DNA from 4 places in the uncultured Rossellomorea sp. genome. Region 2 is predicted to be linked to each of the others. Evidence: predicted binding sites of a transcription regulator. Region 2 holds the regulator's gene; each other region holds the start of a gene.
What was found. The regulator LexA, encoded in region 2, represses DNA repair genes until DNA is damaged. The targets are predictions, from matches to a motif close to CGAACATATGTTCG.
Positions count from the first base shown of each region.

Region 1: the regulator LexA is predicted to act here: its motif matches at 1,313-1,326, upstream of parE (DNA topoisomerase IV subunit B).
Region 3: the regulator LexA is predicted to act here: its motif matches at 1,450-1,463, upstream of uvrB (excinuclease ABC subunit UvrB).
Region 4: the regulator LexA is predicted to act here: its motif matches at 989-1,002, upstream of Q1B03_RS03335 (DNA polymerase thumb domain-containing protein).

Region 1 is NZ_CANKZT010000001.1:154,813-157,021, reverse strand. Features, by position in the region: gene parE (DNA topoisomerase IV subunit B) at 1-1,228, opposite strand, end outside; gene Q1B03_RS00850 (CoA-binding protein) at 1,527-1,934, opposite strand; gene Q1B03_RS00845 (glycine betaine ABC transporter substrate-binding protein) at 2,120-2,209, opposite strand, start outside.
Region 2 is NZ_CANKZT010000002.1:720,829-723,037, reverse strand. Features, by position in the region: gene Q1B03_RS10510 (recombinase family protein) at 1-48, opposite strand, end outside; gene Q1B03_RS10505 (LysM peptidoglycan-binding domain-containing protein) at 60-386, opposite strand; gene lexA (transcriptional repressor LexA) at 543-1,163, shown strand; gene glnA (type I glutamate--ammonia ligase) at 1,280-2,209, opposite strand, start outside.
Region 3 is NZ_CANKZT010000004.1:199,079-201,287, reverse strand. Features, by position in the region: gene uvrB (excinuclease ABC subunit UvrB) at 1-1,327, opposite strand, end outside; gene Q1B03_RS15485 (N-acetylmuramoyl-L-alanine amidase) at 1,951-2,209, shown strand, end outside.
Region 4 is NZ_CANKZT010000001.1:607,115-609,323, reverse strand. Features, by position in the region: gene Q1B03_RS03345 (glucose-1-dehydrogenase) at 1-180, shown strand, start outside; gene Q1B03_RS03340 (EthD family reductase) at 245-547, opposite strand; gene Q1B03_RS03335 (DNA polymerase thumb domain-containing protein) at 1,069-2,209, shown strand, end outside.

The DNA.
Region 1 (2,209 bases), on a different contig from region 2:
ATAGAACGGTTTCAGAACGCTTACGTTTCTTTCCGTTGCGTGCATCTTCCCTTGCTTTACGTGCCGCTTCGCGGGCTTGAGCCGCTTTAATGGATTTTTTAATAAGAAGGGAACTTGTATCAGGATTTTCTTCTAAGAAATAGAGAAGATGCTCGGAAACAACTGCATCCACAGCTGAACGTGCTTCACTTGTGCCAAGCTTTCCTTTCGTCTGCCCCTCAAACTGAAGGAGATGCTCCGGTATACGTACAGAAACAATGCTCGCCAGCCCTTCACGAATGTCGGTCCCTTCAAGATTTTTGTCCCGATCTTTTAGAATCCCAACTTTACGAGCGTACTCATTAAAGACACGGGTCATCGCTGTCTTTGCTCCGGCTTCGTGGGTACCTCCGTCTTTTGTACGAACATTGTTTACGAAAGACAGAATGTTTTCCGAGAAACCGTCGTTAAACTGAAAAGAGAATTCCACTTCAATGGTATGGTGTTCCCCTTCAAAGAAAGCAACGTTATGAAGCACATCTTTTTCTTCGTTAAGGTATTGAACAAAGGCCTGTATGCCACTTTCGAAGTGAAAGACTTCCTTCTGATCATGACGCTCGTCAATGATTTCAATTTTTAATCCTTTTAGCAGGAAGGCAGATTCCCTTAGACGCTCACATAGCGTTTCGTAATTATACGTGGTATTACTGAAAATCTCCGGATCAGGTTTGAAATGGATACATGTTCCTGATTTTTTCGTTTTTCCAATCTTCTCAAGAGTGGTTTCCGGTTTTCCACCTTTTGTAAAACGTTGCTCATACTTCGTTCCATCTCTTTCAATCGTCACAATAAGCCATTCGGATAGGGCATTTACGACTGAGGCACCTACACCATGCAATCCACCACTGGTCTTGTAACCACCTTGTCCGAATTTCCCACCGGCATGTAGCACAGTCAAAATAACTTCGGGAGTCGGCTTTCCTAGTTTATGCATACCAGTTGGCATCCCCCGGCCTTTATCTTGCACTGAGATGCTATTATCCTTATGTATCGTAACAATAATCTCACTTCCGAAGCCAGCTAATGCTTCATCCACCGAGTTATCGACAATTTCGTATACTAAATGATGCAAACCTCTTGAATCTGTAGAGCCTATATACATTCCAGGTCTCTTCCGGACGGCTTCTAAACCTTCTAATACTTGAATGGCATCATCATTGTAATCCATGGTCTTATTCTGGTTGGCCACGAACATTCCCCTTTCAAAACTTCTCTAACCGAAAACAATTACTTGTACGGTATTATTGGTTATGTATATATTAACTATAACACAAGAACGTTTGTTCGTTTACCTGTTTTAATCATTTCTGAGGTAAACCACTATGCTATATTGTAGCGTTTTATTTGATTTTCGCAAATGTAATTACTGTGACAGGTCTAAATTGCGCCTGTATTTCTTTTGTGTTGCCCTGTTTTTTTCAGTGGTAATTGAGAACCATCCATCCGAAAAAAAACAAGCGGTAAGAGCCGCTTGTTACGAGTGAGAATTATTTGGTTAAAGCATGTTCAACCTTAATACAGCGATCCATAATGACTGTATACCCACGTTCTTTCAAAAAGCGATAAGCCTCTTCGTTCATTACACCAAGTTGCGCCCAAAAAACGTTAGAATCGATTTCATCAAACTCTTTCGCGATCTCAGGCAAAAATTCTGAGCGGCGAAATACATTGACAATATCAATCGGCCCTTCCACCTCTTTCAGGGTGGGTACTGCTTTAACGCCTAATGCCGACTCAATGGTTGGGTTTACAGGAATAATCTCATAGCCTTGATCCTGCATGGCTTTGGATACCATATAAGATGTTCGTGCTGGATTATCACTTAATCCAATCACCGCAATGCGTTTTGATTGTTTAAGAATGTTTCCGATTTCTTCTCGGGATGGGTTTTCCATGGGTGATCACAACTCCTTCATCGATCCTTATCCATTCATTCTTTGACTGTTCCTTAAGTCCTATTCTTCTTTTATACCATATTTCCCTTTAACTTTTCAAAATTTTATAAAATTATTCTAAAGAGAACAAAGTGTCAGATGGACAAAAGGAAGCTCCTTAATCCTACCTGACACGCTTAAACATCTTACTCTTCAATTAATCCTTTGGAAATAAGAAATTCCCGTGCGACTTCTTTTGGATCTTTTTTATCCATATCCACTTTGGCATTCATCTC
Region 2 (2,209 bases):
CTGTGTGTCTTTCTTTGTACTTACTCTGCAGTAAATTACTGCCTTCATCTTCTATCCCTCTATTCTTCGTTCATTACCAATTCATAATCTGAATGGGTGGATAATGTCGGATTTTCTATAGGTAACACAAGTGATTCACCGGGCTTGATCGAGAATGATGTGAGATTATTTTCCTCTCCTACCCAAGCGATAAATTCTTCCACTGTCATAGAGTATTCTTCATTATATTGTTTGGCAATAGTCCAGAGCGTGTCTCCATCCTGAACGGTGATACTTTGATAAGACGGTTGATCTGCCATGACAAATAGTAAATAGGCTGCAGAAAAAAGCGCTAAAACAAATAATATAATAATGTAAGAGAAACGATTCCAAATGTGTGATAACATAAAAAATACCTCCATACGAATGTTTGTTCTGTTTTGTTATTTTTATTGTAATACGAACATTCGTTTGGTGTCAACAGAAATTCGAACTTATGTTTGTATCAGCTGGAAAGACATGCTATAATGGGAACATAAGATCTATAATAGAGGTGCGTGAACATGACAAAATTGTCTAAAAGACAGCAAGACATACTAGAATATATTAAAATTGCAGTAAGAGAAAAAGGATATCCACCTTCCGTCCGGGAAATCGGGGAAGCCGTTGGTCTTGCTTCTAGTTCCACCGTACACGGACATCTGGCCAGGTTAGAGAGTAAAGGCCTCATTCGCCGGGATCCCACCAAACCAAGAGCCATCGAAATTTTAAATCTTGAAGAGGATACGATTCCACGCCAGCGAGTTGTGAACGTTCCTTTAATCGGTAAGGTTACAGCAGGTCAACCCATCACTGCTGTCGAGAATGTAGAAGAATTCTTTCCACTGCCTGAGCGTATGGCACCTTCTGATGAACAGGTCTTCATGCTGGAAATCATGGGTGATAGTATGATAGAAGCCGGGATCTTGGATGGGGATTTCGTTATCGTGCGTCAGCAGCAAACAGCGAACAATGGAGATATCGTCGTAGCGATGACCGAGGAAGATGAAGCGACTGTAAAACGTTTCTTTAAAGAAAAGGATTATGTTCGATTACAACCAGAGAATTCAACAATGGATCCGATCATTTTACGAAATGTATCCATTTTAGGAAAAGTTGTCGGAGTTTATCGTCAAGTACATTAATAGGTTTAAGCCGCTATGTTTAATAGCGGCTTAATTTTTTATGTAATTTGGAAGACTATTAAAGAATAAAAAAGCAGTGGGTCGTAGCGTTTTTGCTACGACCCACTGTTTAAGGATTAATACATTTGAATGTATTGCTCGCGCTCCCATGGGTGTACTTGTGTACGGAACATATCCCATTCGATTTCTTTCGCTTCAACGAAGTGTTCGAAGATGTGTTCTCCAAGGGATTTAACGATTACTTCATTTGTTTTAAGGTTTTCTAATGCAGCGTGTAATGTTGCTGGAAGATCTACGATTCCTGCTTCTTCACGCTCTTTTTTGTCCATGACATAAATGTTGCGGTCGATTGGCTTAGGAGCTGGAAGATTATTTTTGATTCCATCTAATCCAGCTGCCAGTAATACAGCCATCGCCAGGTATGGGTTAGCCGCCGGGTCAACACTACGAACTTCTACACGTGTGCTTAATCCACGAGAAGCAGGGATACGGATTAATGGGCTGCGGTTACGAGCAGACCATGCAACATAACAAGGAGCTTCATATCCAGGTACTAAACGTTTGTATGAGTTTACAGTCGGGTTCGTGATCGCTGTAAAGTCAGTGGCATGTTTAATGATACCTGCAAGGAATTGACGAGCTGTATCGCTTAATTGCAAATCTCCCTTTTCATCAAAGAAAGAGTTTTCCCCATTTTTGAATAGGGACATGTTACAGTGCATTCCTGATCCATTTACACCAAATAGTGGTTTTGGCATGAATGTAGCGTGCAAACCATGCTTACGTGCAATCGTTTTAACTACTAGTTTAAATGTTTGGATATCATCACATGCTCTTAATGCACTTGCATATTTAAAGTCGATCTCATGTTGACCAGGAGCAACTTCGTGGTGAGATGCTTCGATTTCAAAGCCCATTTCTTCTAGTTCTAATGCGATATCACGACGGCAGTTCTCCCCTAAATCTGTAGGAGCTAAATCGAAATAACCACCGTTATCGTTTAATTCTAATGTCGGCTCACCGTTTACGTCTAATTTAAAGAGGAA
Region 3 (2,209 bases), on a different contig from region 2:
CAATCCGTTCATTGATCTCACCTAACAAATCATCAATTTGCCCTTCGATTGGCCGCACCTCGATGAGTGGATCCAGCAGTCCGGTTGGGCGGATGATCTGCTCGACCATTTCAGGACTGTGCTCCAACTCATATGGTCCCGGAGTTGCCGAAACATAGAGAAGCTGCTGGGTTTTCTTTTCAAACTCCTCGAAGCGCAGGGGACGATTGTCCATGGCTGAAGGCAGGCGGAATCCGTGATCCACAAGCACCTTTTTACGGGCCTGATCCCCGTTGAACATCCCCCTGATTTGAGGTAACGTCACATGGGACTCATCGACCACAATTAAGAAGTCGTCTGGAAAATAATCCAGAAGAGTATACGGAGTCGACCCGGCCGGCCTTAGTGTCAAGTGACGGGAGTAGTTTTCAATCCCCGAGCAAAAGCCCATCTCCCGCATCATCTCCAGATCGTAACGGGTACGCTGCTCTAAACGCTGGGCCTCTAGCAGTTTATTTTCTTCTTTCATGATGGCTAGCTGCTCTTCAAGCTCTTTTTCAATATTCTTGATGGCTACCTGTAATTTTTCTTCACGGGTTACGAAGTGGGAAGCAGGAAAAATCGCGATATGATCTCGATCGCCCATGATTTCGCCGGTCAGGGCATCCACTTCACGAATCCGGTCGATTTCATCTCCGAAAAACTCTACACGCATACAGTGTTCATCCCGGGAAGCCGGGAAAATTTCCACTACATCGCCTCGCACACGGAAGGTTCCACGCTGGAAGTCGATATCATTTCGTTCATATTGTATATCCACAAGCTTACGCAGCAATTGATTTCGTTCGATTTCCATCCCGGTTCTGAGGGAAAGGACGAGCTCCCGATATTCTTCCGGGTTACCTAAACCGTAAATACAGGACACGCTGGCAATGATGATGACATCTTTTCGCTCAAACAAAGAAGATGTAGCAGAGTGCCTGAGTTTATCGATTTCATCATTGATGCTGGCATCCTTCTCGATAAACGTATCCGTTTGAGGAACGTATGCCTCCGGCTGATAATAGTCGTAGTAACTGACAAAATATTCAACGGCGTTATCAGGAAAAAACTCTTTGAATTCGCTGTAGAGCTGTCCTGCCAACGTTTTATTATGAGCAATGATGAGGGTCGGCTTTTCAACCTGCTTGATTACATTGGAAACAGTGAATGTCTTTCCGGTCCCTGTTGCCCCAAGTAAGGTTTGATGACGTTTCCCTTCATTTATACCTTTAACCAATTTTTCAATTGCCAGGGGCTGATCTCCCTCTGGTTTATATTTAGACTTGAGCTCGAATTGATCTTTCACCGTGAAACCTCCTATAATAAAGGACTGCTACCTTGTATTTACCTACTTATACCCATCTTAAACACTGTCCATTCATCTATACACATTCTACCACATTTCCTACATTATTAACCAATAATAAGCGAACAAAAGTTCGTTTTTCTTGATATTTAAGGGTCGGACCTCATGAAACGTCCTCTTGGTTGTGGATAACATTCGGTGAAGTAGCAAATTAGAGGCTTGAATTGAGATTTCGACATTTTACGGGAGGTGACAAAGAAATTTTCGACACAATCCGAGCATTTCTATACACACCCTGTGTACAACTATGTGTATAAGTCGATATTCCTTGTGGAAAATCCCTAAACTTATTCACAATTCGTCAAAATTCTTGTGAACAATGTTGATGAATGCGTATTCAATCTGTGAATAACCCGTCCAACACTTCATTTATTCACACTATTCTTTATTTATCCACAATTAAGAAACCTCTAACTGAAATGCTTTCTACCACATCATAAGGCTTATCCCGACACAAATATTCATCTAGGCATATCCCTAATAATTGATTGACTATTCTGTCTTATTTCCAATAAGCTTTTTTATAAGTTCTACAAAAAATACATAGTGTTCAGGAGGAATGTATGAAAAAATCTAAATGGCTACAAGTCGCCGGTTCCCTTAGTTTAACGGGATTTCTGTTGAGTTCCACCATTACCCCGATGGCACCATCGATCACCTCTCATGGAGTGGCAAAAGCTGAAGTTGTCGATTCACTCGAGTTGCAAAAAGCGTTCCAACAAGCTGCGCAGGAATTCAATGTCCCAGTTGAAATTCTACTTGCAGTGGGGTATAACGTATCACTGTGGGAGCATCACGACGGAAAGCCAAGTGCTTCCGGAG
Region 4 (2,209 bases), on a different contig from region 2:
CCTGAAAAGAAAAAAGGAGTGGAGAAACTCATTCCAATGGGCTATATCGGGGAACCCGAACAGGTGGCTTCCTGCGCAGCTTTTCTAGCCTCGGATCAGGCAAGCTACGTCACCGGAACGACACTCATCGCCGATGGGGGCATGACGAAATATCCAGGATTCCAAGCCGGGAGAGGTTGATGGGAAAATGGCCAAAATCACACGTTGATTTTGGCTTTTCTTATTTTTGGCAGAGTAAGTATTCTTAATTGACTATGGTGATAATCGGTGGTTTCTCTAAGTATTTCATGAAGTTCGGAACATCGTCTCCAACCGCTTTCCATTCTTCAGAATTAAACGCTTCTTTCATATCTGCTTTGTTTTCAAATTCGATCTCCGTTATTAAGTAGAGTGACAAATCCGTATTTTGATTGGATAACACCCGCTGTACATTCGCATTTTTTACATGAGGAACCTTTCCAGCTATCGGCATATGGGTGTTGAAGTAATATTCCTCGAACCCTTCCTGATCCTTTGGCTTTTCATACATCACAATCACTTTCGCCATGTTACTCCTCCTCGCCCTGACAATTTGTGTTCATTTGAATTTTAGCAATTATAGGAAAATGCGACTATGAATTTCATAACAAAAATATCGACAGAATTTGACTTTGGTGTGACCCTGATTGCTTGTCGCCCCAGGGCGAGCCCCTTCCGCTTTTCTTGATCCAGCTGCAGGGCTTAGAGGCTCGAGGTCATAAGTCAAACATACCAAAAAGGCAAAAAGCGCCTTTCCGGTATGTTCGCCTTATGCTTGTCGCCTCTAGGCAAAGCCCTTCCGCTTTTCTTGATCCAGCTGCAGGGCTTAGAGGCTCGAGGTCATAAGTCAAACATACCAAAAAGGCAAAGAGCGCCTTTCCGGTATGTTCGCCTTATGCTTGTCGGTCCTGCTCAAGCCGCCTCCGCTTTTCTTGTTATTCTCTCCATTTCCATTTATTTAAGTTGAAAGGGAACGTATATTCGGTTAGAATCATAGATATACTATATGAGAACGTTTGTTCTATTTTAGGTAAAATGGAGGACGAGGATATGACTGTCGATTACAGTGTGCTGCCACACCACAAGATTCTGTGCATCGATATGAAGAGCTTTTATGCTAGCTGTTCGGCTGTCATGCTGGGTCTTGATCCCCTTGAATGCCATTTGGCTGTAGTAGGGGATAGGGACCGCCAAGGAAGTATTGTGTTAGCGGCATCACCCAGGTTGAAGAAGGACTTTGGGATCAAAACGGGCTCGCGGATGTTTGAAATCCCAAAGGATCCGCGCATCCGGCTTGTAGAGCCGAAAATGGCGACGTATGTCAGGATATCGACTGAATTGACCCGGTTATTCCACCGCTACGTACCGAAAGATGCCATTCATACGTATAGCGTGGACGAAAGCTTTATCAAGATTGATGGAGCGACGAATCTCTGGGGAGATGCCACGACTGTTGCACGTAAAATCAGAGATGATATGGAAAGGGAGTTTCAGCTGCCGTGCGCCATAGGAATCGGTCCCAATATGCTGTTGTCTAAGTTGTGCCTGGATCTTGAAGCAAAAAAAGAGGGTATTGCCGAATGGACCTATGAAGACGTTCCGGAAAAGCTGTGGCCGCTATCGCCTTTACGTGAAATGTGGGGGATTGGCGGGCGCCTCGAAAAGACGCTCAATCGCATGGGGATTTTCTCTATTGGCCAATTGGCGCAGTATGACCTGGAGAAGCTGGAGGCCAAGTTCGGCGTTATGGGAAATCAACTCTATTACCACGCATGGGGAGTTGATTTATCTGAAATAGGAGCTCCGATCATGGATGGTCAAATCAGCTTTGGCAAGGGGCAGATCCTGCTTCGCGATTATAAGGAGAAAGAGGAAATCAAACGTGTCATTTTAGAAATGTGTGAAGAAGTCGCCAGACGCGCCCGCACCCATCGCAAGTCGGGGAGAACAATAAGCTTTGGCGTCGGTTACAGTCACGAAGAATTTGGTGGAGGGTTTCACCGGTCGCGGACCATCGAGGAGCCGACCAATATCACCATGGATTTATATCGTGTATGCCTGGAGTTATTCGAAGAGAATTACAACGGGAAAACTGTACGGAAAATCAACATCGCTCTTTCAAATATTGTAGATGATGGAGCCTTGCAGATTTCTTTGTTCGAGCCGAATCGATGGGAGAAGCGGGAGCTAG